4 regions of the Arthrobacter sp. 92 genome follow, and region 2 is predicted to be linked to each of the others. Evidence: riboswitches for the same ligand, from Rfam matches in the RefSeq annotation. Region 2 holds a riboswitch; each other region holds the start of a gene.
What was found. Region 2 has a riboswitch for S-adenosylmethionine ahead of metX (homoserine O-acetyltransferase MetX). Riboswitches for the same ligand answer to the same signal wherever they lie in the genome.

Region 1 (7,912 bases), 2.1 Mb from region 2:
CATCGGCCACGGCGGCCGCGGGTGGGGGAGCCCGCAGGTCTGGCTGCCCCTGGCCGCCGGGATGGCCGCACTGGCCGCCTTCCTCGTCCACGAGGCCCGGACGGTTGAACCGATGATGCCCTTGAGGCTCTTCAAAGTGCGCAACTTCGGCTGGGGAAACCTCGCCACGTCGGCGATCTACGGGGCGATGTCCCTTGGCTTCTTTGTCCTGGGCCTCTACCTGCAGCAGGTGGCGGGCCTGAGTGCCACAGCCGCCGGCTTCGCGTTGCTTCCCTCAACCCTTCTTCTGCTGGTGTTGTCCTCACGCTCCGGCGCTCTGGCGGGGAGATTCGGGCCGCGCTGGTTTATGACCCTCGGCCCCCTGCTCTGTGCCGCCGGCTTCCTGCTGCTGCTGGGGGTTGAGCTGCCTTTGGACTACCCGAGGCAGGTGTTGCCGGGCCTTCTGGTCTTCGGGCTTGGCCTCGGGATCACCGTGGCGCCGTTGACGGCAGCCATCCTCGCAGCGGTGGGAACCGAGGAAGCCGGCATCGGCTCGGCCGTCAATAACGCGGTTGCCCGCATCGCGGGGCTGGTGACCATTTCCTTTGCGGGACTCATTACGGGCCCGGTCATCACCACGGCCGGCCTTCAGCGGTCGACCGTCGCCACCGCCGCGCTGCTGATACTGGGAGGGGTGATGTCCGCCGTCGGCATCCGCAATCCGGCCGCACCGGCCGAGCCGCCTGAAGCGGGCGCGCCATCCGCCAGTCCGGGAACTTAGGCGTCGGGCAGCCGGCAGCCGGCGTGGACTTTGTCGCTGTGCACCCACAAAGCCGAGGTGACCTCGTCCGCGAGGTCGAAGGACCGCCTGCTTTCCCCGGAGCCTATCCGCACCACGAGCGCACCGCCGAAGGGCCTGCGTCCGAGCACTTCGATGGGGGCGTCGAGGTCGATTTCCTCGGTTGCGAGGTAGCGGAGGAGAGCCGGGTTTTCGTCGCTGATCCGGGTGATCCGGCCGGTGTGTCCGTCGTCGAGGTCGCTGAGCCGGTGTGCCTGGGGCACCAGCACCGTGCCGTCAGCGGCGGGGATCGGATCGCCGTGTGGATCACGCAGCGGCTCACCGAGCTTGGCCGCCATCCGCTCAATGAAGGTATCGGAGACCGCGTGCTCCAGCAGCTCGGCCTCATCATGGACCTCGTCCCAGCTGTAGCCAAGCTCCTGCACGAGATAGGTTTCGATCAGCCGGTGCCTGCGGACCATTGACAACGCGAGCCGGAAGCCGTCGGCCGTGAGGGTGATGGCGCTGTAGGGCTGGTGATCCACCAGACCCTGGTCCTTGAGTTTGCGGACCATCTCCGAAACCGAGGAATTGGCCACGCCCAGGCGTTGGGCCAGCTGCGACGAGGTAATTGGTTTGTCCTGCCACTCCGTAAAAGAGTAGATGACCTTGACGTAGTCCTCGATCGAGGAGGAGGGCGTACTGGTCTTCACGACACCAAGCCTACCGTTAGGCCCGCCTGGCTCATGCCTTGAACGCCCGCCATGTCTGTGTCAGGTACGGCAAACCGATTACGTCGCCGGGGTTGTGCGCCAGATGCTCGTGGAGATACCAGTCCAGGTTGGCCAGCACTTTGGCGCGGGTGGCCTCGCCGGCCGCCAGGTAGTAGCTGCGGGATTTGGTGAGGTCCATGATCTCTGCGGTGGTCACCGGCGCCTCCCACCGGGTCAGGTGGCTTTCCAGTCCCTGGAATTCAGGGCCGACGGCGGGCCGGAAGTCGGGTTTGTGAACGTCACCGGCGTGCATGATCCGGGAGAGGCGGTGCACCCACGGAACGGAGGTGTCCAGCTGGTTCCAAATCAGCCCAAGCACTCCGCCGGGACGGAGGATCCGCGCGATCTCCGTGCTGGCCAGTAGCGGATCGCACCAGTGCCAGGCCTGTGCCACCGTGACAACGTCGAACGCCGCGTCGTCCAGGCCCGAGGCCTCGGCGGTGCCTTCCAGCGCCAGCACGCCGGGCATGCTCCGCCGCAGCTGCGCGAGCATGTCCGGGGACGGATCCACCGCCGTCACCCGAAGACCGCGCTCCACGAGCAGGGCAGTGAACTTCCCGGTGCCGGCGCCGAGGTCCGCGGCGTCCCGCGCGCCCGCGGGAATCAGCCAGTCCGCGGACTCACCAGGGTAGCCCGGGCGGACACGATCGTAGTGCTCGCCGCCGTCCTGAAAGCTCTGCCCAAGCTCGTTCCGGCGTTTGTGGTGCAGTTTGGGTCCTCCCCGTGCCACGCGACATCTCCTTCGGGCAGGCTGGATCTTTACCCCCCGAATTTACCGCACGGGAGCGGCGGCGCGGCATCGTCCCGCGTGGGCGGGCCTAGTCGTCGGTGCACGGGGCCGCGCCGGCGGTGCCTGGCGTGTTGGGTGCCCAGTCAGGATAGCTGCGGGTGTCGTTGGCCGGGACCCAGCGCCCCGAGTCCACCACGTAGTCCCAGCCCAGTCCGGACCGGCGCAGCTCTTCGATCCCGGCGAGCAGACGCTGGGCGTCCTCCAGCCGGGAACCGACGCCGAAGCTTGCCCGCAGCGATCCGGACGGCAAGCCCAGCCGCTTGAGCAGGGGGTGGGCGCAGAAGCGGCCATCGCGCAGGCCCACGCCGTGTTCCGCGGACAGGTAGGCCGCGACAAGTCCGGCGTCGTAGCCGGCCAGGGAGAAGTTGACGACGCCGATGGTGTCGGTGCTCTGATCCGTGTCGCTGAAGATCTGGTGGACGCTCACGCCGTCGATCTTTTGCAGCCCTTCGACCAGGAACGACCTGATGGCCGACTCGTGGGCGTGCCAGAGCTCCTGGTCCAGGGCCGCGATCACCTGGGTGGCTCGGGCAAGGGTCGCGGCACCCAGGACGTTGGGGGAGCCGCCTTCGTGCCGTGCGGGGCCGGTGGCCCAGCTAACGGAGTCCAGCCTGGCCTCCCGGACAGCGCCGCCGCCGGCAAGGTGGGGAGTGCCGGCGTCGAGCCAGTCAGTCCTGCCCACCAGGACGCCGGCGCCGAAGGGCGCGTACAGCTTGTGCCCGGAGAAGGCGAGGTAGTCGACGTCGTCCGCGGCGATGTCGACCCGACGGTGCGGTGCCAGCTGGGCGGCATCCACCACAATCCTGGCGCCGTGCTCATGGGCCAGGGCCGCGAGTTGGCGGATCGGCAGGATCTCGCCCGTCACGTTTGAGGCGCCGGTGACGGCCAGCAGGCTGACGTCACCGTGCCGCAGCTCCGAGCGCAGGTTCTCGATGGTTTCGCTGAGGGTGGCGGCCGCGATGACGCTGCGGTGGGGTACTCCCTGCCATGGCAGCAGGTTGGCGTGATGTTCTATGTCCAGATACAGCACCTCGCCGGTGTGCCTGCCATCTTTCACCGGAAGGCAGCCCGCGAGGAGATTGAGGGAATCCGTGGTGTTTCGAGTGAAGATCACCGAATCATCCGGGCGGCCGCCCACAAACTCGCGGACGATGGCGCGGGCGTTTTCGTAGACCGACGTGCTGATCTGGGAGGCGTAACCGGCGCCGCGGTGGACGCTGGCGTAGTACGGCAGGATTTCGTTGAGGTAGGCGGAGACCACGGACAGTGCGGGAGCGGAGGCGCCATAGTCCAGGTTCGCGTAGCGCACGTGCCCGCCCTGGATCAGGGGCGCCTGGATTTCCGCTCCGGTCACTGCCGAGAGCGGGCGGCCAGCCACGGCGAAGCGATCGTTGAGGATGCCGGCAGGAGCGGTGAAACCGGGGTTCGCGGGGAAAGTGGCAGTAGTCATGGGACCTCACTCTGAAAGGACCCCTCGCACCGGGGATCCGCGCTTGCCGGGTCCGTTCCGGACCGGCCTGGTCGTCACCCGGGGCACCCCACCGCGAATGGAGGGTTGCCGGCCAGCAAACCGGGGTTTAACGCTGGCACTCGTGACCTGCTAAGAGCCTAGGACATCCGCGCGGTGCTTGGAAAAACCCTCCAGAATATTAAGCGGTTTGTTACGCGATTGGCCACAAGGGCATCCCGGCCGAACAAACAACGGCGGACGCCCCCTTTTCGGGGCGTCCGCCGTCGATTATTCGGTCGGTCAAGGGGAAACGGGGCCCCTGACGGGCCGTTACAGGAGGTCGTCGAGATTCGGATTCAGACGCTTGAGCACTTCAGAATGGAGGATCGAATTGGTGGCCAGGGCATTGCCGCCGAACGGGCCGTCCACGCCCTCCAGCGAGGTGAACCGGCCGCCGGCCTCGGTGACGATGGGCACCAGGGCGGCCATGTCATACAGGTTCAGTTCGGGTTCGCACGCGATGTCCACCGACCCCTCGGCCACCATGCAGTATGACCAGAAATCGCCGAAGGCGCGGGTGCGCCATACTTCCTCGGTGAGGCCGATGAATTCGTCGAAGTTGCCGCGCTGCTTCCATCCGCCCAGGCTTGAATAAGAGAGTGAGGCATCGGAAAGCTTCGAGACGTTCGAAACCTTCAGCCGGGTGGCAGCGGCCAGCGAGCGGCCCATGTAGGCGCCGGACCCCTTGGCCGCCCACCAGCGTTTGCCGAGTGCAGGTGCACTTACCAGTCCAACCACAGGCTCGCCCTCATCCACGAGCGCGATGAGGGTGGCCCAGACGGGAACGCCGCGGACAAAATTCTTGGTCCCGTCAATTGGATCGATGATCCAGCGGCGCGAACCGTGACCTGAGCTGCCGAACTCTTCACCGAGGACGGCATCGCGTGGACGGGAACGGGAGAGCTGCCCGCGGATGGACTCCTCAGCGGCCTTGTCGGCATCCGTAACCGGCGTGAGATCCGGCTTTGTCTCCACCTGGAGATCCAGTGCCTTGAAACGGCTCATGGTCTGGGAATCGACGGAGTCAGCCAGGACATGGGCCAGCCGGAGGTCATCGTTATAGCTCGAAGCGGGTTGGGTCATGGTTCCAAACTACCGTCTAAGCGTCCGGCTGAGCGGGAGGCCACGTTGCGGGCGGCTAGGAGACGGTGCCCAGTTCCTTTGTCTCCTGGGCTTCCATCCGTGGGTCCGTGCCCAGCAACCGCCGCAGGGAAGCGAGCCGGGCGGCTCCTGACGCTCCGGCGTGTCCTTCGGCCACCCAGGCATCCACTCCGCAGTTGACGGCTGAGGAGTCGTGCTTGCAGCCGCGTTCGCAGGCGTCCGTGCCGGGCTCAAGGTCCGGGAACGAGCGCAGGATCCGGTCCGGGTCCACGTGCGCGAGGCCGAAGGACCTGATGCCCGGGGTATCAATGATCCAGCTTCCGGGAGGCGCGTCGCTGATCCGCAGGGCCAGCGCCGACGACGATGTGTGGCGTCCCCGTCCTGTCACGGCGTTGACTCCGCCCGTGGCACGTTCCGCGCCGGTCAGGGCGTTGACCATGGTGGATTTGCCCACACCGGAGTGGCCCAGCATAACCGTGACCTTCCCGTCGAGATGGGCGCGGAGCTCTGCCACGGCGTCGCCATCCAGCCGGGCGGACAGCCCGTCGTCGGAGCGCGCGTCGATACCCGAAGCCGCTGAATCGGCCGTGCGGCTGATGATGACAGGGAAATCGAGGTGCCGGTAGTTCGAAAGGAGTTCGGTGGGATCCTTGACGTCAGCTTTGGTCACCAGAAGCAACGGCTCGATGCCGGCATCGTAGGCGGCCACGAGCGCACGGTCGATAAAGCCGGTCCGGGGCTCGGGATTGGCGGCGGCCACCACCACCACCAACTGGTCCGCGTTGGCAACCACGGCGCGTTCAATGGGATCGGTGTCGTCGGCGCTGCGCCTGAGGAGGGTCTTGCGGTCCTGGATCTTCACCAGCCGGGCGAGGGTGTCCGGGGCGCCGCTCACATCTCCCACGAGCGAAACGAAGTCGCCCGCAACCACCGGGGAACGGCGGAGCTCGCGTGCCCTCGCGGCAATGACAATGCGCTCGTTGTCCGTGTCTTCCCCGACCACGGCCGTATAGCGTCCCCGGTCCACGGTGATGATCCGGCCGGTCACTGCGTCCTCGTAGGCGGGCCTGTCCTTGGTGCGCGGACGTGAGCCCTTCTTATTGGGACGGATCCGAATGTCGGACTCATCCCACGTACCCGTACTACGCCCCACTGGCCGCGCCCCTTGCATCAGGTCCCTGGGCCAGCATTGCTTCCCACAACTGGGGGAAGCCGGGCATGGTTTTGGCGGTGGTACCGATATCCTCGACCTCGACGCCCTGGACTGCGAGGCCAAGGATGGCCCCGGCCGTGGCCATTCTGTGGTCGGCATAGCTGTGAACCACGCCGCCGTGGAGTGTGGCGGGCCGGATGACCAGGCCGTCGGCGGTCTCCTCGGCATCCCCGCCCAAGCGGTTGATTTCAGCCACCAGGGCGGCAAGGCGGTCGGTTTCATGGCCCCTGAGGTGGGCGATGCCGGTGAGTCGGGACGGTCCGGTGGCCAGGGCACACAGGGCGGCCACGGTGGGAGCAAGTTCGCTGGTGTCCGCGAAGTCGGAGCCCTTGATCTCAGGACCGCCCGTGACGGTGAGCGTCCCGCCCTCGAGCCTTACCGTGGCTCCCATGTCCCGGAGGATGGTCCGCCAGAGGTCTCCCACCTGGGTGGTCGGTGTGGGCCAATTGGGAATGCGGACGGTGCCGCCGGTGGCGAGGGCCGCAGCAAGGAACGGGCCGGCGTTGGAGAGATCCTGTTCAATCCGTTGATCGAACGCGTGAATGGGGCCCGGAGCGACGATCCAATGATTTGGTGTGGAGTCATCGACCGACACGCCAACCCCGCGCAGGACCGCTACCGTCATATTGATGTGGTCAAGGCTGGGGACAGGCTTGCCCACATGTTCAAGGTGGAGTCCTTCGGTGAACCGGGCGCCCACAAGGAGCAATGCGGACACGAACTGCGACGAAGCGCTGGCATCGATCACCAGGCGGCCGCCGCGGACCTCACCGGTGCCGTCCACCAGAAACGGGAGGGACGACGGCGGTGCGCCGTCATTCGCCCGCACGGACACACCGAGGGCCGTCAGCGCCTCAATGATGGTCCCCATGGGACGTTCACGCGCGTGCGGATCGCCGTCGAACAGCGTCACTCCACGACGCAGGGCGGCCAGCGGCGGCACGAACCGCATCACGGTGCCGGCAAGTCCACAATCCACAGCCGCCTCGGTGGCGGGGGCATCACCGCCGACGGGAGTGATCTCAAGGTCCGACCCGAACGAGCCGTCCCCGGGGACTTCACGGACAGTTGCCCCCAGCTGGCGAAGGGCCTGGACCATCAGGTCGGAGTCGCGCGAGTGAAGGGGAGCGCGCAGTCTGGACGGTCCGTCCGCCAGGGCCGCCAGCACCAGGTACCTGTTGGTCAATGACTTGGAGCCGGGGATCGTGACTGTGGCATCCACGGGATGCTCCGCATAAGGGGCGGACCAGTGAGCCCCCTCCACGGACTGCGCGGACGGGACCGGAGTGGACGGTGCGGTACCTGCCATCCCTGCTTAAGCTCCCACTGCGTGGTCAACGGCCTTGCGGACGGCTTTGTCGGCCTTCTTCAGCTGCTTGCCCGTGGTTTTGCGTGCGTCGGCAGCCAAGTGGCTGGCACCCTTCCGTGCATCCGCCGCAATGTGCTCCGCCCGCCACGCCAGGCTGGGCCTTCCAGCGGTGTCGACAGAGGCCAGGAGGACGCCGCCGGTCAGGGTGACGTTCTTCAGGAGCTGGGTCCGGCGCGCTTCCCGGCCTTCCTTCGAAGTGATGTCAGCGCTGCGCCATTCGACGAACGCGTTCAAGGCGGAAATGACGGCCAGGGCGGAGGCGGCCAGCCGGGCGGACTTGCCAAGGGCGAAGAGAACTCCGGCACCGACCTGGGTGCCCCCAATAACGCGCGCCAAGACTTTTTCGTTGGCGGGGAAGGGCAGTGAATCCGCGGCCCGGCGAAGCAGGGGGGACAGCTG
Region 2 (7,912 bases):
CCCTTGAGCTGAAGGAGTCCTCCGATGTCCAACGCATGGTCGTTCGAAACCCGCCAGATCCACGCCGGCCAGGAGCCGGACAGCGCTACCGGCGCACGCTCGCTCCCCATCTACCAGACGACGTCGTTTGTGTTCCCCAGCGCCGAAAGCGCCGCGAACCGCTTTGCGCTGGCCGAACTCGCGCCGATCTACACCCGGATCGGCAACCCCACCCAGGACGCGGTGGAGCAGCGGGTGGCGAGCCTGGAAGGGGGCCTCGCGGCGCTGCTGCTCAGTTCCGGCCAGGCCGCGGAGACTTTCGCGATCCTCAATGTCGCCGAAGCTGGCGACCACGTGGTGGCCAGCCCCAGCCTCTACGGAGGCACCTACAACCTCTTGGCGCACACACTGAAGAAATTCGGCATCTCGGTCACTTTCGTCGAGGATCCGGACAACCTTGAGCAGTGGCGCAACGCGGTCCAGCCGAATACCAAGCTGTTCTTTGGCGAGGTGGTCTCCAACCCCCGCCAGGACGTGCTGGACATCGAAGGTATTTCGCAGGTGGCGCACGACGCCGGTGTCCCGCTGATTGTGGACAACACGCTCTCCACTCCGTACCTGATCCGGCCGCTTGAGTGGGGTGCGGACATCGTGGTTCACTCGGCCACCAAATACCTTGGCGGCCACGGCAGTGCCATCGCGGGGGTGATCGTTGACTCGGGCAACTTCGACTTCGGCAAGGACCAGGAGCGGTTCCCCGGCTTCAACACCCCGGACCCCACCTACAACGGCCTGGTCTACGCCCGGGACCTGGGCAAGGACGGCGCCCTGGGAGCCAACCTCTCGTTCATTTTGAAGGCGCGCGTCCAGCTCCTGCGCGATCTCGGCTCGGCGGTGTCTCCCTTCAACGCCTTCCTGATCGCCCAGGGGCTGGAAACCCTGAGCCTGCGGGTGGAGCGCCATGTGAGCAACGCTCTCCGCGTGGCCGAATGGCTCGAGGCCCGGGAGGACGTGGAATCGGTGGCCTACGCCGGGCTGCCCTCCAGCCCCTGGTACGAACGCGGACGCAAGTACGGGCCGAGGGGTACCGGAGCCGTGGTGGCCTTCACTATTGCGGGTGGAGCGGAGGCCGGGAAGCGGTTCGTGGATGCACTGGAGCTTCACTCCCATGTGGCGAACATCGGTGACGTGCGCTCGCTGGTGATCCACCCGGCGTCGACCACTCACAGCCAGCTGACCGGGGAACAGCAGGAAGTGGCCGGAGTGACGCCGGGACTGGTCAGGCTCTCCGTGGGACTGGAACACATCGACGACATCATTGCCGACCTCGACGCCGGCTTCCGCGCCGCCAAGGGCGACTAGCGGACCAAGGGGCGAATAAAGACGGATGACTCAGGGCATCCGGAGGCCCTTGCCGGGCCTCCGGATGTCCAGCCGTGCGCAGCCGGCGGCCCTCCGACCAGCACACGCCGGGACGCCGGGAGTCACATTGGTGTCACATTCTTCGCCATTGCCGCAACCCATTTCGTAGACTCTTATCAGGTCATGAGTGCCAGCGACAGCCCCGGCTTGCTGGCCGGCAACCCTCCTTCCGCGGCGGGGTGCCCCGGGTGAAGACCTGGTCCGCCGGTCAGCTGACGGCGGGCAAGCGCGATGAAGAGGTCCTCACATGACGATTGCCGTCACCCGAAGCGGTGTACCCGGAACACAAAGCACCAACCACACGGCGGGCGCCCCGGCCCCTGCCATGCCCGCCCCCGACATCACCCAACCCGTCGGCAGCCAGCCCGACGGGACCGTCAAGTTCCTGCGCGTCGGAAGCCTCGATCTTGAAGCGGGCGGGCACCTCCCGGACGTCACCCTTGCCTACGAGACTTGGGGAACGCTCAACCACGACCGTTCCAACGCCGTGTTGATTCAGCATGCGCTGACCGGCAGCACCCACGTCACCAAGGGCGGGACTGACGAGGAGGGCTGGTGGGAACACCTGGCCGGCCCCGGGTCGCCCGTGGACACCAACAAATACTTCGTGGTTTCGATCAACATCCTGGGCGGCTGCTATGGATCCACCGGCCCGTCCACGCCCGCGCCGGACGGAAGGCCGTGGGGTTCGCGGTTCCCGCTGGTCACGCTGCGGGACACCACCTTGGCGGAAGCGCGGCTCGCCGACGCGCTGGGCATCGACAGCTGGTACGCGGTGGTGGGCGGCTCGCTGGGCGGTGCCCGGGCACTGGAATGGGCGCTCACCTACCCGCACCGGGTGCGTCGCTGCGGCGTGATCTCCATCGGCGCCAGCAGCACGGCTGAACAGATTGCCTTTGCGCAGGCGCAGACGCTCGCCATCCGCCAGGACGCGAACTTCCAAGGCGGCGATTACTACGGCGGCCCTGAGCCTGAGGCGGGACTGGCCCTCGCGCGGCGCATTGCGCACATCACCTACCGGTCGGCGCAGGAGCTGGATGTCCGCTTCGGACGCAACGCCCAAGGTGGCGAGGCGCCCCTCCAGGGTGTTTCCCTGGGGGAGCGCGGCCGGTATCAGGTGGAGAGCTATCTGGATTACCAGGGGACCAAGCTGGTTCGCCGCTTCGATGCCAACAGTTACATCGCCATCACCGAAACGTTGATGAGCCATGACGTCCGGAGGGGGCGCGGTCCGCTCAAGGAGGCCCTGGCCCGGGCGACGGCCGAATTCTTCGTGGCGGCGGTGGATACAGACCGGTTGTATTTTCCCGCACAGTCGTACGAGCTGGCGGCGGCGTTGCCCGGCGAGGTGCCCGTGCACGTGATCGAGGCGCCCATTGGCCATGATGGATTCCTCACCGAAATCGGCCAGTTGAACACGCAGCTGCGGGACACGTTCTTCTCCTAGGCGCGCGTTCATCCCTGATTTGGACGCCTGGCGGCATGCGCTCCTTCGGCCGCACGCCCCGCTGCGCGTCCCGCCGTGCGGCTGCTGTGCGGCTGCTGTGTGGCTGCCGTGTGCAATTTTGCAGAGCGCACCTGCACAAAAGGGCGTTGAGCCTGCGTCAATGTGAGTCCATACTCTAGGGGACCGGCGCTCGTGGTGCATATCACACACCCAGCCGGTGCCGACTGGTCCACAGGGTGTCGATGGAGACGCCGAAGGAGTTCACATCATGGCTACGCAAAACCCCTCCGCGGGGCGTGTCGAGGAAACCGATGTCAGGGCCTCCGGGCTCAAAAAGGTGGTGGCGGCCTCCATGGCCGGCACGGTGGTGGAATGGTACGAATTCTTCCTCTACGCCTCCGCCGCCACCCTTGTTTTCGGCAAGATGTTCTTCCCCAACTCCAACACGGAGCTGGACGGCATCCTCGCCGCCTTCCTTACCTACGCCGTCGGCTTCGTCGCCCGCCCGATCGGCGGCATCGTGTTCGGCCACTTCGGCGACAAGTTCGGCCGCAAGAAGCTCCTGCAGCTGAGCATCATCCTGGTGGGCGTATCCACCTTCCTGATGGGCTGCCTGCCGGGCTTCAAGGAGATTGGCTACTGGGCCCCGGCCCTGTTGGTCTTCCTGCGCTTTGCCCAGGGCTTTGCCGTCGGCGGCGAGTGGGGAGGCGCCGTCCTCCTCGTTGCCGAGCACAGCCCCAGCAAGTCCCGTGGTTTCTGGGCCAGCTGGCCCCAGTCCGCCGTTCCGCTGGGCAACCTCTTCGCCACCGGCGTGCTCTTTGCGCTGTCCTCCATGTTGTCCTCGGCTGATTTCCTCGGCTGGGGCTGGCGCGTCGCCTTCTGGCTGTCAGCCGTGATCGTCGTCGTTGGCTACTACATCCGCACCAAGGTCAGTGACGCCCCCATCTTCCTCGAGGCACAGAAGGAAGTGACGCTGGAAAAGAAAGGCTACGGCGTGGCCGAGGTCTTCCGCCGTTACCCCCGCGGCGTCTTCACCGCCATGGGCCTGCGGTTCGCGGAAAACGTCCTCTACTATCTTGTGGTCACCTTCTCCATCACCTACCTGAAGACCGTGGTCCACGCGGACACCACACGGATCCTGCTCCTGCTGCTGGTCGCTCACCTGATCCACTTCTCCGTGGTGCCCGTTGTCGGCAGGCTTTCGGACCACTTCGGCCGCAGGCCGGTCTACATGGCTGGGGCCCTGCTCGGTGCAACGTGGGGCTTCTTCGCCTTCCCCATGATGGACACCGGAAACGACCTCATCATCCTGGCCTCGGTCATCATCGGCCTGCTGTTCCATGCCCTGATGTACGCCGGGCAGCCGGCCATCATGGCGGAGATGTTCCCCACCCGGATGCGTTATTCCGGTGTATCCCTGGGCTACCAGGTGACCTCCATCGTGGCCGGTTCGCTGGCGCCGATCATCGCCGTCGCCCTGCTGAGCCAGTACAAGTCCTCCGTCCCGGTGGCCATCTACCTGCTCATCGCCTGCGCCATCACCGCCGTGGCCGTGTTCTTCCTTAAGGAAACGCGCGGCATCTCACTGCACGATGTGGACGCCGCCGATGCCCAGGGAACGGCGGACCTGCTGGCCGCGGCCCGAAAGTAGCCGTCATGATGCGCGCAGCCGTCCTCTACGCCCCGGTTCCGGCCGGAACCAGCTACACGACGGCCCGTCCGTTGGTCATTGAAGAGCTGGACCGGCCCAAACCCCGGGCGGGCGAGCTGGGCGTGGAGATCACCTACTCCAGCTTGTGCCACTCGGATCTGTCGGTGGTGGACGGCTCCCGCGTACGCCCGCTGCCCATGGCCCTGGGGCACGAAGCCGTGGGCCGCGTGGCTGCCGTGGGCCCGGGCGTCATGGACGTCTCGGTGGGGGACCATGTGGTACTGGTCTTCGTGCCGAGTTGCGGGAAATGCCGGGCTTGCCGGGCGGGCCGCCCCGCGCTGTGCCACCGGGCGGCGGAGGTCAACGGCACCGGGGACCTCCTGCACGGCGAAGCCCTGCTGAGGAGCAGGACGGGTGAGCGGATCAACCACCACCTCGGTGTATCGGCCTTCGCGGACTACGCGGTGGTGGCCAGGGAGTCGGCGGTGGTGATTGACGACGACGTCCCGGACACCACGGCGGCGATGTTCGGTTGCGCCGTGCTGACCGGAATGGGCACCGTGCTCAACACGGCGGCGCTGACACCGGGCCAGTCCGTGGCGGTCTTTGGGCTGGGGGCAGTGGGCCTGTCCGCCGTGATGGCGGCCGCAATCGGCGGCGCCGCTGCGGTGATCGCCGTCGATCCCAACGAAGCCAAGCACCAGCTGGCGCGGGACTGCGGTGCAACAGCCGTGGGAACGCCCGACGACGCCCCCCGTCTCATCGCGGACCTCACCGGTGATGGCGTGGACATCGCCGTGGAAGCCGTGGGATCGGCCGGCGTGATAGCCTCCTGCCTGGATTTCCTGACGCGCGGGGGCGCCGTCGTGTCCGTGGGGCTGCCCAATCCCTCGGCAGAACTCACCGTGCCGGCACTGCAGTTCGCCGGGGCTGGGAAACGCCTTCTGGGGTCCTATATGGGGGATGCCGTACCCGAACGGGACCTGCCGCTGTATCTCGGCTGGTGGCGGGAGGGCCGGCTGCCGGTGGAACTGCTCCATACGGACACCCGGCCGCTGGCCGAGATCAATGAGGGCCTCGACGCCCTGGCGGCCGGCCACGTGGTGCGCCGGCTGTTCCGGGCATAGCCCTCACGCCGCCAGGACCGCGTTCCGGCTGCCCACTTCGGCCGTGATCGCCTCGATCACGGCGCGGACCGGCGCCGAGCGCAGCGACTCGGGGCGCGCCACAGCCCAGATGGGGAGCTGGCGCTGGAAGACCTCCGGCAGCACGGGGACAAAATCCGGGTCGCCGGCCACCATGAAGTTGGGCAGCAGGCCAATGCCGGCGCCTCGGCGCACGGCCTCCACCTGGGCAAAGATGCTCGTGGCCTGAAAGCTGGTTTTCGGGGCCGGCAACTGTGAGGACCGGTGCCCGAGCTCCGTCACCTGCAGGGCCGACTCCACGTAGGAAACGAAGCCATGTTCACTGACATCGCCAAGAGTGGCCGGCACGCCCCGGTCCGCCACGTAGTGCCTGCCCGCATAGAGGCGCAGAAAGTAGTTGGTGAGGAAGATGGGCTGGGCGTTGGTGACCTCCAGCCGCCCCACCACAACTTCGAGGTCCACCCCGGAGCGGTTCTGGCTGACCTTACGGGTGGCGCTGAGCATCTCCACGTTCAGCCGCGGATTTTCCTGCTGAAGCCGCACCAGCGCGGGTGTGACGAACAAGGCACCGAATCCATCGGCCGTGCTGATCCGGACCAGCCCGGAGAGGGAATCATCGTCCGTGCGGATGGCTCCCGAGAGCGCTCCGAGCGTTGCCTCGATGGCCTCGGCGGCGGTCACAGCCTGGGCGCCCAGTTCGGTCAGTTCCCAGCCATGGGGTGCGCGCTCCAAGGTTCGGCCGCCCAGCTGCTGGTCCAGCGCCAGGATCCGGCGCGAGATGGTGGTGTGCGTAGTGCCCAGGGTCTCGGCCACCGCGTTGAATCGGCCCAGCCGGGCAACGGTCAGCAGGATCAGCAGGTCATCCGGGCTGGGAAGCCGTTTCGAATCCACGGTGCGGGCCTTTCCACTCTGCAGGTCGTCAGTGGCCTGCGCTTTTCGACTCGTGTGCATCCATGCACACGCCGTCTGTAGTTTTTCCCCTTGATTGCACTCTAACAGGGTGTGATGGTGGACAGGGAACATGCGTTTGGACGGGTGGCCGCAGAGCGGGGCGCTCGTCACGGTTCGGCACACAAACCGTTAGACAACACAAGCGTTTAGACAAAGCAAAGGAGCTTACGCCATGGCGGTAGTCGGTTGGATTGGTCTGGGAAACATGGGCGGCTCCATGTCAGCGAACCTGGCGAAAGCCGGGCATGAGGTGCGCGGGTTCGATCTGAACCCGGAGGCCGTGGCGGCCGCCGAAGCCGGCGGAGTCAAGCCCGTCGGAAGCATTGCCGAGGCGGTGCACGGAGCGGACGTGGTCTTCACCATGCTGCCCAAAGGTGAACACGCCCGCGCCGTCTACCTCGGCGACGGCGGGGTCCTGGCGAACGCCGATACCCGCACGCTCCTGGTGGACTCCTCCACCATCGACATCGCGTCGGCACAGGCACTGCACGACGCCGCCAGCGCCGCCGGCTTCCGCTTTGTGGACGCCCCGGTGTCCGGGGGAATGAGCGGAGCCAAGGCCGGGACCCTGACATTCATGATCGGCGGCGAAGCGGGCGCCGTGGCGGAGGCCACGGAATACATCAAGCCGATGGCTGCGAACATCATCCCGACCGGCGGCGCCACCACCGGCCAGGCCGCGAAAATCTGCAACAACCTCATGCTGTTCATCAACCTGGCCGCGACGGCCGAGGGCGCAGTCCTGGCGGACCGCCTTGGCCTGGACAAGCAGGTCTTCTGGGATATTGCCTCCGTCTCCTCCGGCGACAGCTGGGCGCTGCGCACCTGGTACCCGGTGGCCGGAGTGGTCCCCACGGCCGCGTCGAACAACGACTTCGCGCCCACCTTCACCACCGAGCTGGCCAACAAGGATATCGGCCTCGCCATCAGCGCGGCCCGCGACACCGGAATCCCGCTGGAAATCGGCCAGCACGTCCAGCAGCTTTTCCAGCGGCTCATCGACTCAGGCCAGTCGGGGAAGGACTGCTCCATGATCATCAAGCTGGTGGACGGTTCACTGGAGTCCGCCGGCTAGCCGCGGCATTCACCTCCCTGATCCCCCAATCCCTGAACCGAACTCCCTGAAAGAGACTTTCCCATGGAACGAATCCCGCATTTCATCAACGGCGGCAGGGTTGGCGACGCCGACCGCTTTGGCCCCGTCTTCAACCCCGCGACCGGCGTCCAGGAGAAGGAAGTTGCCCTCGCCTCCGCAGCCCGCGTGGAGGAAGCCATCGCGGCGGCCCGGGCCGCACTGCCAGGCTGGCGCGCCACCAG
Region 3 (7,912 bases), 1.5 Mb from region 2:
CACCGCCGTGGTTTCCGTCACCCACGACCAGGAGTTCACCGCCGTGCTCGGCGGCACCGAGCTGAAACTGGGCTCCCCGGAGCGCGGCGCACCCGAGCTCACGAATCCGGGGGTGAGTCCGCTGTGAGGGAGGCCCTGACCCTGCGGGGCAACAGCGCCCTCCTCACGCGCGCCAACCCGCTGGCCAAGTTCGCCGCCGTCGTGCTGATCACCCTGGTGCTGGCGCTGTCGATCGACTGGGTGTCGGCGTCGGTGGCGCTCGCCGGTGAACTGCTGCTTTTTCCGCTGGCCGGGCTGACCGTGCAGTTGCTGTGGCAGCGCGGTTGGCCTTTGATCCTCGCCGCGGCCTTGGGTGGCTGGAGCACCGCCATCCTGGCGCCGGACAGGGGAAGAATACTGCTCGACGTCGGCATTTGGTCCATCAGCTCCGGTTCCCTTGAGCTTGGGGTGGGATTCCTCCTCCGCGGCCTGGCGATCGCCTTGCCCGCCGTCCTGCTCATGAGTTGTACGGACCCCACAGACCTGGCCGATGCGCTCGCCCAGAAGGCGAAACTGCCGCACCGCTTTGTCTTGGGAACGCTCGCCGCCATGCGGCTGGTGGGACTCATGGCTGAGGAATGGCAAACCATCGGCATGGCCCGCCGCGCCCGCGGAGTGGGTTCGCGCGGCAACCCGTTCCAGCGGATCCGCGCCACCCTCGGGCAGAGCTTCGGGCTGATGGTCCAGGCGATCCGGCGCGCTTCCCGGCTCGCCGTCACCATGGAGGCGAGAGGTTTTGGAGGTGCCCGGCGCACCTGGGCGCGGGAGTCAACGTACAGCCGCCTCGACCTCTGGGTGGTGCTTGGCGGACTGGCGATTGCATCCGCCGCCTACAGTGCCGCCGCCGGGGCGGGCACCTGGAATCTGGTCTTTCTGGTGCGGCAGTAGCAGGCATTTATCGCACAGGATGAATATTCTGTGACGTTGGCGGCAATTCGGCGCTTCCGTCCGGGCGGAATAGCTCACCCATGATATTTTTCTCGGATGACTCAAGAGACTGCTGAACACGTAGGCGTGCTGCTCCGCGATGCCCGGGGGGAGAAGGGCTGGACCCAGGGCCAACTGGCGGCCGAGCTGGGCACCAGCCAAAGCGCCATTGCCCGAATGGAACAAGGCAAACAGAACCTCAGCCTCAAGATGATTCAGCGGCTGGAGACCATCGTGGGCCGGACCATCGTCAAGGTGGGCCGCCCTGCCATGACTCACCTGCGGGTGGAGGGCGGCCGGACACTCTCCGGTTCCGTGGACGTGAATACGAGCAAAAACGCCGGGGTGGCCCTGCTGTGCGCAAGCCTCATCAACCGCGGCACCACCACGCTGCGCCGGCTTGCGCGGATCGAGGAAGTGAACCGGATCGTGGAGGTGCTGACCAGCATCGGCGTCGAATGCACATGGCTCAACGCCAACGATCTGCAGATCCGCCGCCCGGCCGTCCTGGACCTTGATGCCATGGACGTGGAGGCAGCCCGCCGGACCCGCAGCGTGATCATGCTGCTGGGCCCCCTCCTGGACGAGTCGGCCGAGTACCGCCTTCCGTATGCTGGCGGCTGCGACCTGGGCACCCGCACGGTGCAGCCGCACATGCAGGCGCTTCGCCAGTTCGGGCTGTCCGTCGAGGCGAAGTCCGGCTTCTATGCGGTGCAGGCGCCGCCGTCGGACGGCAACGACCGCACGTTTGTGCTCAGCGAGCGGGGCGATACCGTTACTGAAAACGCCATCATGGCGGCCGCCCACCGGCCGGGCACCACGGTCATCCGCAATGCCAGCCCCAACTACATGGTGCAGGATCTCTGCTTCTACCTCCAGCGGCTGGGCGTGGAGATCGACGGGGTGGGCACCACCACGCTGAAGATCACCGGGCGCCCGTCCATCGACGTGGACATCGAATACTTCCCGTCCGAGGACCCGATCGAAGCGATGAGCCTGATCACCGCGGGCATCGTCACCCACTCGGAGGTCACCATCCGCCGCGTGCCCATCGAGTTCATGGAGATCGAGCTGGCCACCCTGGCACAGATGGGCCAGGCGCTGGAGATCTCCGGGGAGTATTTCGCCCGGAACGGCCGCACCCGGCTGGTGGACGTCACCACCAAGCCCTCCGAGCTCCGCGCCCCCGAGGACAAGATCCACCCCATGCCGTTCCCGGGCCTGAACATCGACAACCTGCCGTTCTTCGCGGTCATTGCCGGCAACGCTCACGGCCAGACGATGATCCACGACTGGGTCTACGAGAACCGGGCCATCTACCTGACCGAGCTGAACAAGCTGGGCGCCCAGGTCCAACTGCTGGACCCGCACCGCATCTATGTCAACGGACCCACCAAATGGCGTGCGGCCGAGGTGGGTTGCCCGCCGGCACTGCGCCCGGCGGCCTGCCTCCTGCTGGCCATGCTCGCCGCCCGCGGGGTATCCGAGCTGCGCAACATCTATGTGATCGAGCGCGGGTACGAGGATCTGGCCGAGCGTCTCAACACCATCGGCGCGAAAATCGAGTATTTCCAAGACTGAATCGTCTGACGGCACCAAGGATCCCTTACCCCGGGCGGCGTGTCTGAGGGGGCGCCAGTGGCCCCCTGTAGCTCCGTGTACTTGCGTTACGATGCCTGTCTAACACGCAGCGCAAGGGGCAGAATGTATGCATGCGAACTTTCGGGGTTGAGGAAGAGCTGCTGATCGTGGACCCCGTGAGCGGGGAGCCGCTGGCGCTGGCGGACGCCTTGTTAACTGGACGGAAGCTCGCCGCGGACGACGCCCCGGACAGACCCCGGATCCCCGATCCCCACGATCAAACCACGCGACACGAGGCCTCCGGCCTGACTGCCGAACTGAAGCTCGAGCAGATAGAGACCCAAACGAAGCCGTGCCTGGACTACGCCGAGCTGTTGCAGCAGATCCGGCAGGGGCGGGCATTGGCGGACGAGGCGGCGCGGAAACACGGCGCCCGGGTGGCCGCCCTTGCGACGTCGCCCGTGCCGTCAACCACACACACCACCCCAAACCCGCGATACGCCACCATGCAGGAACGGTTCGGGCTGACCGTCCACGAGCAGCTGACCTGTGGTTTCCACGTCCACACCTTCATCGAGTCCCAGGACGAGGGAGTGGCGGTGCTGGACCGCGTGCGCGACAAGCTGGCCGTGCTGACCGCCCTCAGCGCCAACTCCCCGTACTGGAACGGCGTGGAAACCGGGTTTGAGAGCTACCGGACGCAGGCTTGGAACCGCTGGCCGACCTCGGGCCCTTCTTCGTTGTTCGGCACCCTGTCCTCCTATCGGCGCCTGGTCACCCGTCTGCTGGACAGCGGCGTGCTGCTGGACGAGGGCATGATTTATTTCGACGCGCGGCTTTCACGGAACCACCCCACCGTGGAAGTCCGCGTGGCGGACGTTTGCCTGAACGCGGAGGACGCGGCCCTGATCGCGGTACTGGTGCGGGGGCTGGTGGAATCGGCGGGCAGGGAATGGCGCGCCGAGGTGGATCCGGCGCCGGTGCCCACGGTGCTGTTGCGGATGGCGGCGTGGCAGGCAAGTAACTGCGGGCTCCGCAGCGAGCTGCTGGACTTCGGCACTTTCCGGCCTGCCCCCGCCGCGGAGGTGGTGGAGTCGCTGGTGGATTATCTTGCCCCTGTCCTCTCTGAACAGGGTGAACTTGAGCTCGCCCGCAGCGGCGTCCGCAGGATCCTGGAGCGCGGAACAGGCTCGCAGCAGCAGCGCCGTGTCAGGGACGCTGCCCTCTCCGGGGCCGCGTTCGACGACGCCGGGCTCGCCGCCGTCGTGGCGAACGCGGTGGAGGTGAGCATGCGGTGTGCGCAGGCCAACGCCGCGGAGGAACCCGCCCCGGTGTTGCTGCGCGTGCGCATGCCCTGAGCCCACGCCCTGATTGACCTGGGAGGCAGCCAGTCCAGAAGTACCGTCTTCGTCCAACGACCGGGAGCACGCCATGGAAACTGAATATGCCGACGTGGTGGATCATGATGTCACCACCATCACCTGCGTCTGCGGGAACACCGTCAGCAAGGACGGCCTGATCCAGGCCAACTCGCAAGGGATACCCGTGCATATTGACGGCGAGTCACCCGTGCCGGCCGGGCTGGCCCCGTGGCCTGACGACGAGGACGTCTACACCCTGTGCCCTTCGTGCGGCCGGGTGTACCGCGACGCCGTCATCGAAGAAACGGGGACCGCTCCGGTTGCCTTCCGGGTGGACGTGACAGGGGGCCCGGTGGCGGAGGCAATCCGTGTCCACTGGGACGTCGACACCGCGGGCTGATCCGGGAAATCCTGCACTGAGGCACTGAGGCACTGAGGCACTGAGGCACTGAGGGGCTGTTGCCCGGGCCCGTCGCCCGGGGAACCGCCGCCCGGGGGACCGCCGCCTAGATCTGTTTGAGAGCCTGTTGCAGGTCTTCGATGAGGTCGTCCACGTCTTCAAGGCCCACCGAGAGCCGCACCACGCCGTCGCTCAACCCGATGGCCGCGCGGCCCTCCGGGCCCATGGCGCGGTGGGTTGTGGTTGCCGGGTGGGTGATGAGTGACTTCGCGTCACCCAGGTTATTGGAGATGTCGATGATCCGCAGCGCATCCAGCAGCGCGAAGGCGGCCTCTTTGGCCGAGCGCCCGGCGGAGGGAGACAGCTCCAGGGTCAGGACGGTCCCGCCCGCCTTCATCTGCGCCGCCGCGAGTCCGTACTGCGGGTGGGACTTCAGCAGCGGATACTTCACCCAGCTGACCGCGGGCTGTTCCTCGAGCCATTCCGCCAGCCGCAGGGCCGAGGCGGACGAGTGGTTCACGCGCAGGGCCATGGTTTCCAGGCCTTTGGTGAGCACCCAGGCATTGAATGCGGACAGCGCCGGGCCGGTGTGCCGCATCAGCTGTTTGACGGGGCCGTCGATGAATTCCTTCGTGCCCAGAATGGCCCCGCCCAGGACCCGGCCCTGGCCGTCGATGTGCTTGGTCCCGGAGTACACAATCACGTCCGCGCCAAGATCGCCGCAGCGCTGGAGCAGCGGGGTGGCGAAAACGTTGTCCACCACCACGGTGGCACCGGCGGCGTGCGCCAGTTCGCTGACGGCGGCAATGTCCACGATCTCCTGCATCGGGTTCGACGGGGATTCGAAGAACACCGCCGTGGTGGGCCGGGACAGAGCCTCGCGCCACTGTTCAAGATCCGGTCCGTCCACAAAGACCGTCTCCACGCCCCAGCGGGGCAGGATCTCGTTCAGGATCACAAAGCAGGAACCAAACAGCGAGCGGGCCGCCACCACGCGGTCGCCCGCGGCCAGCAGGGCGCCCAGGGCGGTGAAGACGGCGGACATGCCCGACGCCGTCGCAAAGCACGCCTCGGTGCCTTCGAGCAGCCGCAGGCGTTCCTGGAACGTTGCCACGGAGGGATTCCCGTAGCGCGAATACACGAACCGTTCATCCTCGCCGGTGAAGGCACGCTCGGCTGCGGCCGCGGATTCGTAGACAAATCCGGAGTTGAGGAAGATCGGCTCGGCCGTTTCCTGAAAGTTGGTGCGGTCAAGGCCGCCGCGGACTGCCTGGGTGTCGGGGCTCCAGCTGGCGGCGTCGGGGTTGAAGGTCACTTAGTTCTTTCCGAGATTGGTGGGCAGGCCGCGGTTCTTCCAGCCGTTGACGGTGCGCTCGCCGTAACGGTCCGGTTCGCCTTCGAAGCCTTCCAGGACGTTGTAGGCCGTGTAGCCGGCCTGGGTGGCCGCGATCGCCGCCGCGATGGACCGTGCGCCGGACCGGCACAGGAACACCAGTTCGACGGCGGTGTCCTCAGGAGCCTGCTGTTTCAGCTGCTCGACGAAATCCGGGTTGGGGATGCCGCCCGGGAAGACCCACTGGATGAAAAGGGGATCATTGTCGGTGGCCTTGGTGTCCGGTATCCCGATATGGGCCCACTCTCCCTCGGTGCGGACGTCCACGAGGACGGCGCCTTGCTCCAGCTTGGCCCAGGCATCGTGAGGGCTGAGGTCTCCTGCGTAGCTCACGCGTGGCCCTCGAATCCTTCGTCCGGGAATTCGCCGTCGAAATCCAGCTCGTCAACAGCAGTGGCAACGGCGGCGTCCGCGGTGGCCACAGCGGCGGGCAGAATGACGGCCTGGGCAACGATCACGCTGGTGCCGTTGAACGTGGCGGCCGGGCTTCCGTGGAGCACATAGCCGTCGGCCAGCGCCTCGGAGATGCGCTCGCAGAAGGTGCGGTCGTCCGGGCCCGTGATGAGGCGATAGGCCAGTTTTTCCTGGGCGGGTTGTTGCTGACCGGCAGCAGGCTCAACGGCCGGGCTCAGATTGACGGGGGCATCAGACACAACAGATCTCCTTCTCTCACGCTTGCAACTCGAATGGGTCGATATGCCGAGTATTCACCTGAGGCACCCCGCCGCGAAAGGGAGGGTTGCCGACCGGCCAGTCAGGGCTTGGCACCGGTTCTCATTACTCCCCAAAAACGTAACACTTACAAGGACGGCCCGCACCGCCGTCGTCGTCATGTTCCGTAACGGCACGCGTCCAACGGCACGGAACACTGGCACAGGTCTTTCCTGATTCACCCGGGCATACAGAGTGAAACTCGCGTGCACAGATTACGACTCGATCACCAATAGCGATCACTACAGACAGAGAGCCCAGTCTCGTTGTACGCTTTTGAAACGTTCGCGGTTACTGCATCCTCGAATCAGTGTGCGGCAGCCATGGACGGGTCCCGGGCTCAGCCGGGACCAGCACTTATAAAGGAATAACCAATGTCAATGGATGAGACTTCTTTTCCAGCATTGACCGACGGAGAGCTGACAGCGGAATGGGGAACCCAGTCAATCCCGCCTTCGGACGTGAGTAGTCCTGCGATCCGTGGACAGGCATGGGACATTATCGAGTCGGTCCTGGACGATCCCTCTCCGCAGAGCGAGTGGGCGCGGGAACGGCTACGGACCCGCATGGCCACGCATCCGGGACGCCCCGAGCGCGCGTTGCTCGAACACCTGATCGCCACCAGGGCCGCAACGGATGATCACGCGCCCGGGGCCTCCGGTCCTGAGGCCCAGGGAATTGACGTGCCGCCAGCGGCCCTTCTCACTCCGATTCTGCCGCCGCCTGAGGCGGACACCGGGAACCCGGTTCTGTTCACGCGGCGCAGCAGGAAGAAGATCGAGGCGATCCTGGGTGACAGGATGCTCCTGACGGCATTCCAGCCGATCTGCGAACTCGCCACCGGAAGCGTTGTGGGCGTCGAGGCGCTCACACGTTTTGTGAGCGACGACGGCGCAAGCGCTGATCACTGGTTCAACGAGGCCGCGGCAGTCGGGTTGGGCGCCGATCTCGAGTTCGCGGCCCTGCAGGCGGCGCTCGCCGCTGCGGAAAAACTTCCCTCGCATCTCTATGTGGACCTGAACTTGTCGCCGGCAACGTGCCTGGACCCGCGGCTCCGCGCCTTCGTGGAGCAATCCGAGTTGGCCCTCGACCGGATCGTCATCGAATTGACCGAGCGGCTCGCTGAAGACGAGTACGCCCCCCTGGTGGAGGCACTGGCGCCCCTCCGATTGCGCGGACTGCGGGTGGCCGTGGACGGCGCGGGGGCCGGTTTCGGCTCGATGCGCCAGGTGAAGCTGCTGAGCCCGGATATCGTGAAGCTCGACCGGGGCCTGATATCAGGCATCGACCGGGCTGCCGGCCAGCAAACAGTCGGTGCCGCGATGGTGGAATTTGCCCGGCAGATCGATGCTGACCTGGTGGCCGAAGGAATTGAAACAGAGGCCGAACTCGCCACAGTCACCCGCCTGGGAATGACCGCAGGCCAGGGATATCTGTTGGGCCGCCCGTCGGTTCAACCGCTGGAATGGGCGCACTGGCGTGTGGCAGCCGAACAGGAAT
Region 4 (7,912 bases), 760 kb from region 2:
GGGGAGGGGCTGGCGATCATCGGCATCGACATCTTTCCCGACTCCGTGCCGCTGGAAACCTACGAGCTCCCCAGGAAATGTGTCCTCGTGTTCGGCCAGGAAGGTCCGGGCCTCACGCCCGAGGTCCATGAGGCCGCAGTGGACACCCTGTCGATCGAACAGTTTGGTTCCACCCGGTCCATCAACGCCGCCTCGGCCGCCGCGATCGCGATGCACGCCTGGATCCGCCGGCACGTTTTCAGCCAGCACGTCTAAACGCCGCCGGGATGGCAGCCCGCTCCGCATTGCCGCGAAGTGCCATGCCGACGCGGCGGGTGGAGCGCAAAGTATTACCCGTCCAGTGACCCGAAACACTGCCCTTGCGCCAGAAATGGCTAGGATGGTTGCTAGCCGACGAGGTTCACTCCCAGGGTCAACAAAACCCGTAGACGAAATTCACTTTAGGAGTCAGCATGCCCATTGCAACCCCAGAGATCTACTCCGAGATGATCGACCGCGCAAAGACGGGCGGCTTCGCGTTCCCGGCGGTAAACGTCACCTCTTCCCAGACGCTCAACGCGGCGCTGCGCGGCTTCGCCGAGGCCGAGTCCGACGGCATCGTCCAGGTCTCCACCGGCGGAGCGGCTTACTGGTCCGGCGCCTCCACGAAGGACATGGTTGCCGGTTCCCTGGGCTTCGCCGCCTTTGCCCGCGAGGTTGCCAAGAACTACGGCGTCAACGTGGCCCTGCACACTGACCACTGCCCCAAGGACAAGCTCGACGGTTTCGTGCTGCCCCTGCTCGCCGCATCCGAGGCTGAGGTCAAGGCCGGCCGCAACCCGCTGTTCAACTCGCACATGTGGGACGGCTCCGCCGAGACCCTGCAGGAAAACCTGCGCATCGCCCGCGAACTGCTCGAGCGCACCGCGGCGGCAAAGATGATCCTCGAAGTTGAGATCGGCACGGTCGGCGGCGAGGAGGACGGCGTCGAGAACGCCATCAACGAGAAGCTCTACACCACCGTTGAAGACGCCCTTGCCACCATCGACGCCCTCGGCTCCGGCGAAAACGGCCGCTACATCACCGCCCTGACCTTCGGCAACGTGCATGGTGTGTACAAGCCGGGTGGCGTGAAGCTGCGCCCGGAGATCCTCAAGGACATCCAGGCCCAGGTGGGCGCCAAGATCGGCAAGGACAACCCCTTTGACCTGGTCTTCCACGGCGGCTCCGGTTCCTCGGACCAGGAAATCGCGGATGCCGTCTCCTATGGCGTGATCAAGATGAACATCGACACCGACACCCAGTACGCCTACACGCGTCCGGTGGTGGACCACATGTTCAAGAACTACGACGGCGTCCTGAAGGTCGACGGCGAGGTTGGCAATAAGAAGCTCTACGACCCCCGCGTCTGGGGCGCCTCCGCCGAGGCCGGCCTCGCGGCCCGCGTGGTGGAAGCGGCCAAGCAGCTCGGCTCGCTCGGCAAGACGTTCTAATAATGTCCGACGAGTTCCGCAAGAACCTGATGGGCCCCGAAGCCACACTCCTGCCGCCCGAGACCGAGGTGTACCAGCACCTCGCGCTCGGCCAGGAGGCAATGGACCTGGTGGCCAAGAACCCCACGTCCTCGCTTCTGTGGGCCATCCTGGCCGAGGAGGCGTGGAACGAGGGGCGCACCATCGATTCCTATGCGTATGCCCGCGTGGGCTACCACCGCGGCCTGGACTCCCTGCGCCGCAACGGCTGGCGCGGTGTTGGCCCCATCCCCTGGGAGCACGAGCCGAACCGTGGGTTCCTGCGCGCGCTGTATTCGCTGGGGCGCGCTTCGGCGGCGATCGGCGAGGCCGAGGAACCGGAGCGCATTGAGAAATTCCTCAACGACTCCGATCCGACAGCCAAGGCAGCCATCGAAGCGCAAGGCTAGGCAGGCGTAAGTACGCCTTTACGTACGACGGCGGGCGGCCACCTTCAAGAGAAGGTGACCGCCCGCCGTCGCACTTTCCGGGGCTAGCTGACCGGCTTCGTCAGGCCGGTGCGGGCCATGGCGTCGGCGTACACCACGTGCATTTCGTCCAGGTACTGCTGCTGCCGTGCAGGGGTGCCGGCGAACGCGCGGCCGCTGAGGGAGCGCACCTTGTATGTCTTCAGCCCGCGGCGCCACAGGAGGGGCACCTCAGTCTTCAGGAGCAGTCCCGCCAGGCGGTTGGCCTCGGTGCCGTGGGCAACGATGACCGAGGCGCGGGGCACCAGGGCAAGGAACTTCAGGAGAGGCTTGAGTCCGGCCGAGATCTGGTCCGGAGTGAACTTGCCATTGGGCTCGCCGGGGACGTGCCAGGGGTGGACGTTCCACGGCATGACGAATTCCGGGCGGAGGCCCAGCTTCCACTGAACCCCCAGCATGCGGGTGGCCGCCTCGTCGTCGCCGGCGGTGATGAAACCGGACTCGTCGACCGTCCCGATGTTGGAGTACAGGCTGATGATGCGGCACTCGTCGACGTCGTGCATGGGGTCCACGTAGGGGACCACGGTGTCGGGCTTGCCACTTTGGAGAGTGTCACACAGCTCATTGACAGCTGCGACGTTGGGTTCATAGCGGCGGCCTAGAAGCTGCTCGCGGAAAGATTCAGTAGCCAGTGCTGTCATGTATTGCTGTGTCTCCTGCGGGGATCGGTGACGCTGCCGCACCATACCGGGGCGTGCTGTGGGCATGCTCGGGTACGGCGTGGTTTGAAATGTGGTGTGGACCGATTGCCTGACCGGTCTCTACCAGTTTAGCAAGCCCCGCGAAATGTGGCCCCGGGGGACCCTGCAGGCGCCGCTATCCCCGCCAAAGGCGCGTGGTGGCGCGGCGCGCGCCTTCCCCGAGGGCCTCAAGCTTGGCGAACGCGATCTGCGGGTGCACCCGGCCCCCGAGCCCGCAGTCCGTGGACGCAATGACGTTCTCGCGACCCACCAGATCGGCAAACCTGACGATCCTGTCCGCCACCAGATCCGGATGCTCCACCACGTTGGTGGCGTGTGAGACCACCCCGGGAATGATCACTTTGCCCTCGGGAAGCTTGGTGTCCTCCCAGACCCGCCATTCGTGCTCATGCCGGACGTTGGCGGCCTCGAAGGAGTACGCCCCGGCATTGACCTGCATCACGGAGCCGATGATGTCCGCGAACGGTATGTCCGTGGTGTGCGGGCCGTGCCAGGAGCCCCAGCAGACGTGCAGCCGGACCTGTTCCGCCGGCAGGTCGCGCAGCGCCCAGTTGGTGGCCTCCACGCGAAGCTGGATGAACTTGAGATAGTCCGCCAGGCTCGGCTCGGGGTTGATCTGGTCCCAGCTCTCGGCCAGCGAAGGATCATCCAGCTGCACTGTCAGGCCGGCGTCGATGATGGCCTTGTACTCTTCGCGCATGGCGTCGGCGCAGGCGTAGAGAAGCTCCTCGTCGGTCGTGTAGTACTCGTTGGCCACCCGGGCGCAGGACCCTGGGGAGAGCGAGGCCACGAACCCCTCCGCCAGCCCGGCTGAGGCAAGCCCGGTCTTGAGGTTGGCGATGTCCGAGCCCACGAGGCCCTGCCCCGTGTAGGTGAGCGGACCGGCGATCTTCGGCTGGGAGACACTTTTGCGGTGGGCGAGGATGCCCGACGACGGATCGTTGTAGGCGTCGTTGAACTTCTGCCGGTCCCGGCGGTCGGGGAAGGAGGTGAGCACGATGTTCCCGGGCGTGGAGCGGCTGACCTTGGCATCGGCCCAACGGTCCACGTCCGTGGGCTCGAGGCCTCCAAGGCGGGCGAAGGAGTAGTTCCACCAGGCGCCGTAGTCCACGGAACTGGACATGGTGTGGCCGTATTCGCCGTCGTTGGGGATATCGATGCCAAGGTCCTTCTGGCGCTGGACAACGTCCACCACCGAGGCCTCCAGCAGCTCGCGGAACTCGGGGGTGAGCCCGCCCGCTTCCTTGGCCTCGTTGGCGGAGATGAGTTCGGGCGTGCGCGGCAACGAACCTGCGTGGGTGACGCGGATGTGATCGGTGTTTACGGACATGGCGGATGGTTCCTTTCCATCGGTCCTGGCTGTAGCACCTTTGCCGGGCCGCGGCGTCCCGTTTTCAGGGTTCCGTTTTGGGGACAAGGTTGCTGCGGCGTCAACGATCCAGGTCTCTCGGCCGCTCCGGATGGGCACTCTCACTTAATTCCATCCGGCGACGGTTCCGCAAATCGGGGCAGTATTGTGTCGGGGGATTGTCCCGGCGGGCCCGGGGCGGCCCGCTGCCTCAGGCCGCCGGCCTCAGCAACGCCCGGCGCCGCGGACCGCCTGTCGGCTCTCCATAGCGGCCCCCGCCGCCGGATCGGCTAAACTTGGGTGGTAAGAGCCCCGAAACTCTTGGGCTGTGCCTGCCGGTCAGCTGACCGGTCACGGCATGGCAGTGGAATTCGGGGCATTCTCATGAACGGCGCTGAGCTGCGTTGACCACCTGGTGGATCACACGGAGTCCGGCCCGAACGAATGGGGGAGGATCCCATGCCAGCAATCGTGATCGTCGGAGCCCAATGGGGCGACGAAGGCAAAGGTAAAGCCACTGACCTGCTCGGCCACCGCGTCGACTACGTGGTCAAGCCCAACGGCGGCAACAACGCCGGGCACACCGTCGTCGTAGGCGGTGAGAAGTATGAGCTCAAGCTCCTTCCTGCCGGCATCCTGAGCCCCAACGCGGTTCCGATCATCGGTAATGGCTGCGTGGTGAACCTTGAGGCCCTGTTCCAGGAGATCGACGGCCTCGAAGCCCGCGGCGCCGACACCTCTAAGCTGCGCGTCTCCGCCAACGCCCATCTCGTGGCGCCCTACCACCAGGTCCTGGACAAGGTCACCGAGCGGTTCCTGGGCAGCCGTGCCATCGGCACCACCGGTCGCGGCATCGGCCCGGCGTATATGGACAAGGTGGCCCGCCTCGGCATCCGCGTCCAGGACGTCTTCGACGCCTCGATCCTGCGCCAGAAGGTTGAAGGATCGCTGCGCCAGAAGAACGAGCTCCTGGTCAAGGTCTACAACCGCCGCGACATCGAGGTGGATGAGATCGTGGAGTACTTCCTGTCCTTCGCCGAACGCCTCCGCCCGCTGGTCATCGACAGCACCTTCGTCCTGAACACGGCCCTGGACGAGGGCAAAGTGGTCCTCATGGAGGGCGGCCAGGCCACGTTCCTCGACGTCGACCACGGCACCTACCCCTTCGTCACGTCATCCAACCCGACCGCGGGCGGCGCCTCTGTGGGATCCGGCATCGGACCCACCCGCATCTCCCGCTCCATCGGCATCATCAAGGCGTACACCACCCGCGTGGGCGCAGGTCCCTTCCCCACGGAACTGTTCGACGAGATGGGCATGTACCTGCAGAAGACCGGCGGGGAGTTCGGCGTCAACACCGGCCGGCCGCGCCGCTGCGGCTGGTACGACGCCGTCCTGGCGCGCCATGCCTCCCGCGTCAACGGCTTCACGGACTACTTCGTCACCAAGCTGGACGTCCTCACCGGCATCGAGCAGATCCCGGTCTGCGTGGCCTACGACGTGGACGGCGTGCGGCACGACGAAATGCCGATGACCCAGACCGAGTTCCACCACGCCAAGCCCATCTTCGAGTACTTCGAAGGCTGGACCGAGGACATCACCGGCGCCCGCGCCATGGACGACCTGCCGGAAAACGCCCGGAACTACGTGCTGGCCCTGGAGAAGCTCTCCGGCACGCGGTTCTCGGCAATCGGCGTCGGCCCGGACCGCGACCAGACCATCGTGGTCAACGACCTCATCAACGACTAAACGTCACCGAAGCTCCAACGGCAGCACGAACCATGGCGGGTCACCCGGAAGGGCGGCCCGCCGTTTTGCCTTCCACAGTATTTCCCTCTGTTTAGCCGCCCATCAATCCCGTTGAATCCCGCAACGGGCGGCCCGGAGTAGGGGACGGTGGCGTCATCAGCCACCTTCTCGCCGGGGTCCCCTGACCGGGCCGAAAAAGAATTTTAAGTTTTTTGGATTTCGCGTAACCCCACCGGCCCCCCGGACGATTACCACTATGAAAGCGCCAGGTTCGAATTTGTCCCCCATCAGATTTGAACCCGGGGCTTGACTGCGACAAAAAGCGCCGGGCTGGATGTGTCCCCCATCATGTTCCAGCCCGGCTCTTTGCGGCGCTTAACTGAGACAAAAGGCGCCGGGTTGGATGTGTCCCCCATCATGTTCCAACCCGGCTCTTTTCTGTCCGGAGCCGGTTCAGCAAGAAGCCGGCCTGGGAGCGCGGGGCCGAGCCAATGCCCTCCGCCCCGATAGCCGGGGAGGCTTGCGGGCGGGACGCATCCGGCGTCCGCCTGATGGCTACACTAATGTAGCCACCCTCCCCTGAATGAAGGTTCCACGTCCGTGACCCATGCACTGACCGATGACTCCCTGCGGGCCCTCAAGGGCCGCGAGGGCGAGTTGTTCAGTCTGGTGTACCGGAGTTACGCATCCCAGGTATTGGGGTATCTGACAGCCCGCGGAGTCGAGGATCCGGAGGCAACAATGCAGGATGTCTTCCTCGCAGTCCTGCCCCGAATAGACAGCATCAGCGGTGGCGTCAGCGGGCTGCGGACGTTCGTTTTCTCGGTGGCGCACGCGCGGATGGTGGACGACCACCGCAGGCAGCGGCGGGCACCCGTCCGGCAGTCCTTCGAACCCGAACTGGACCGCCGTGAGTCCTCCTCAGCGGAGACGGCAGCAATGTTGCTCGTTGCTCCCGGGGAAGTGCTGCAGTTGTTGGACGTCTTGGGCGAGGACCAGAAAGAGGTTCTCACCCTGCGGATTATCGCGGATCTCACCGTAGAGCAAGTCGCCGAAATCATGGGGAAAAGCGCCGGAGCAGTCAAACAGCTTCAGCGACGTGCTTTGGACAGACTCCGTGAACATTCGGCCGTAAAGGATTACGTGGCGCCATGACAACCAGACATGACTTTTCCGGCGGAACCATTGAGCAGCTTCTGTTCGACGCCGGTCACTCGGACGCCGTCGAACTCCGGGCTGCCCTCACCGCGCTGGCCTCGCTCGGCCAACTCGCGGTCCCGGCGCCCGGACCGGAACTCGCGGCCATGCTCGCCGGGCCGCACAATGACCTCACCCGTCAGCGCTGGTTGCGCAAGCACCGTCCCGCCGTGATCGGACTTGCCGTCCTTGCCGGCATGGGGCTCGGCGTCAGCGGGGTGGCCGCCACCAGTCCTCGCCCCGGGGAGGGTCAGGGATTGCGTTCGGTGCAGCAGCTGACCCTGGACTGGACCCCCGGCTGGAGTATCGCCGGTGTGCCCGTGGTCCCCACCGCTGGAGAGCCCCAAGAGTCAGCCACCGGCGCAGCTTCCGATGCTGGCGATCCGGGGCTGCCGGCCTCCGGGTCCGCGGCGCCGGCAAAGCTGGAGGGCGGCGAGTACTCGGTTCCGGTCACCCCGGAGCCGGCCCCGGCGTTGGAAGAGCACGGTCGTGGTCCCGCCTCCGACCCGGGCGATGCCGGCAAGTCGAGCGACGGCCAGCATTCCGGGAGCGGCAACGCCAGCCAAGGCGGATCTTCGAAGCCTGTCGGGCTGGACCCCGCCGGGGAATCCGGCGGCGGAGATATCCTGGGTTCCGGCGCGACGCTCAAAAAACTGCATTTGCCCGCCACGGAAAAGACCCGGACAGTCAGCGGGTCTTCCGCGTCCGCCGTGGATTCGCTCAACAGCTGGTTGGGAAACTTCCGCCCCTGATCCCTGACCCTGACAGCTGACCCCCGGCAGGTGCCTGCGGGCCGCTGTCTTGCAGGCCGCTGTTTTGCAGGCCGCTGCTGTCAGGCCAAGACCTGCCGAGGGGACGGCCGGTCCGGTTTCTCCCGTCAAGAGCCATCAGTCCGCTCCGATCGTGCAGGTGTCGGCTTAGAGCGCATCCAAGGCTGAC

Region 1: it holds a riboswitch for S-adenosylmethionine, as region 2 does, so the genes downstream of both, ACP4XC_RS16485 (aminotransferase class V-fold PLP-dependent enzyme) here and metX (homoserine O-acetyltransferase MetX) in region 2, are expected to answer to the same signal.
Region 3: it holds a riboswitch for S-adenosylmethionine, as region 2 does, so the genes downstream of both, ACP4XC_RS21585 (DUF1737 domain-containing protein) here and metX (homoserine O-acetyltransferase MetX) in region 2, are expected to answer to the same signal.
Region 4: it holds a riboswitch for S-adenosylmethionine, as region 2 does, so the genes downstream of both, ACP4XC_RS03190 (cobalamin-independent methionine synthase II family protein) here and metX (homoserine O-acetyltransferase MetX) in region 2, are expected to answer to the same signal.

The regions. Positions count from the first base shown of each region.
Region 1 covers NZ_CP189863.1:3,542,128-3,550,039, reverse strand. The annotation lists gene ACP4XC_RS16500 (MFS transporter) at 1-760, shown strand, start outside; gene ACP4XC_RS16495 (metal-dependent transcriptional regulator) at 757-1,470, opposite strand; gene ACP4XC_RS16490 (class I SAM-dependent methyltransferase) at 1,502-2,260, opposite strand; gene ACP4XC_RS16485 (aminotransferase class V-fold PLP-dependent enzyme) at 2,349-3,770, opposite strand; SAM riboswitch class IV at 3,805-3,918, opposite strand; gene hisN (histidinol-phosphatase) at 4,101-4,913, opposite strand; gene rsgA (ribosome small subunit-dependent GTPase A) at 4,969-6,084, opposite strand; gene aroA (3-phosphoshikimate 1-carboxyvinyltransferase) at 6,074-7,453, opposite strand; gene ACP4XC_RS16465 (DoxX family protein) at 7,460-7,912, opposite strand, start outside.
Region 2 covers NZ_CP189863.1:1,433,110-1,441,021, forward strand. The annotation lists gene ACP4XC_RS06515 (bifunctional o-acetylhomoserine/o-acetylserine sulfhydrylase) at 25-1,341, shown strand; SAM riboswitch class IV at 1,521-1,636, shown strand; gene metX (homoserine O-acetyltransferase MetX) at 1,649-2,848, shown strand; gene ACP4XC_RS06525 (MFS transporter) at 3,117-4,499, shown strand; gene ACP4XC_RS06530 (zinc-binding dehydrogenase) at 4,508-5,626, shown strand; gene ACP4XC_RS06535 (LysR family transcriptional regulator) at 5,630-6,535, opposite strand; gene mmsB (3-hydroxyisobutyrate dehydrogenase) at 6,768-7,670, shown strand; gene ACP4XC_RS06545 (CoA-acylating methylmalonate-semialdehyde dehydrogenase) at 7,734-7,912, shown strand, end outside.
Region 3 covers NZ_CP189863.1:4,627,343-4,635,254, reverse strand. The annotation lists gene ACP4XC_RS21620 (ABC transporter ATP-binding protein) at 1-127, shown strand, start outside; gene ACP4XC_RS21615 (energy-coupling factor transporter transmembrane component T family protein) at 124-927, shown strand; gene ACP4XC_RS21610 (UDP-N-acetylglucosamine 1-carboxyvinyltransferase) at 1,024-2,547, shown strand; gene ACP4XC_RS21605 (glutamate--cysteine ligase 2) at 2,679-3,905, shown strand; gene ACP4XC_RS21600 (hypothetical protein) at 3,979-4,308, shown strand; gene ACP4XC_RS21595 (O-succinylhomoserine sulfhydrylase) at 4,415-5,623, opposite strand; gene ACP4XC_RS21590 (rhodanese-like domain-containing protein) at 5,624-6,034, opposite strand; gene ACP4XC_RS21585 (DUF1737 domain-containing protein) at 6,031-6,333, opposite strand; SAM riboswitch class IV at 6,368-6,483, opposite strand; gene ACP4XC_RS21580 (EAL domain-containing protein) at 6,874-7,912, shown strand, end outside.
Region 4 covers NZ_CP189863.1:678,097-686,008, forward strand. The annotation lists gene ACP4XC_RS03170 (TrmH family RNA methyltransferase) at 1-255, shown strand, start outside; gene fbaA (class II fructose-bisphosphate aldolase) at 453-1,472, shown strand; gene ACP4XC_RS03180 (DUF3151 domain-containing protein) at 1,475-1,900, shown strand; gene ACP4XC_RS03185 (uracil-DNA glycosylase) at 1,984-2,619, opposite strand; gene ACP4XC_RS03190 (cobalamin-independent methionine synthase II family protein) at 2,795-4,009, opposite strand; SAM riboswitch class I at 4,023-4,146, opposite strand; gene ACP4XC_RS03195 (adenylosuccinate synthase) at 4,487-5,776, shown strand; gene ACP4XC_RS03200 (RNA polymerase sigma factor) at 6,377-6,931, shown strand; gene ACP4XC_RS03205 (hypothetical protein) at 6,928-7,725, shown strand.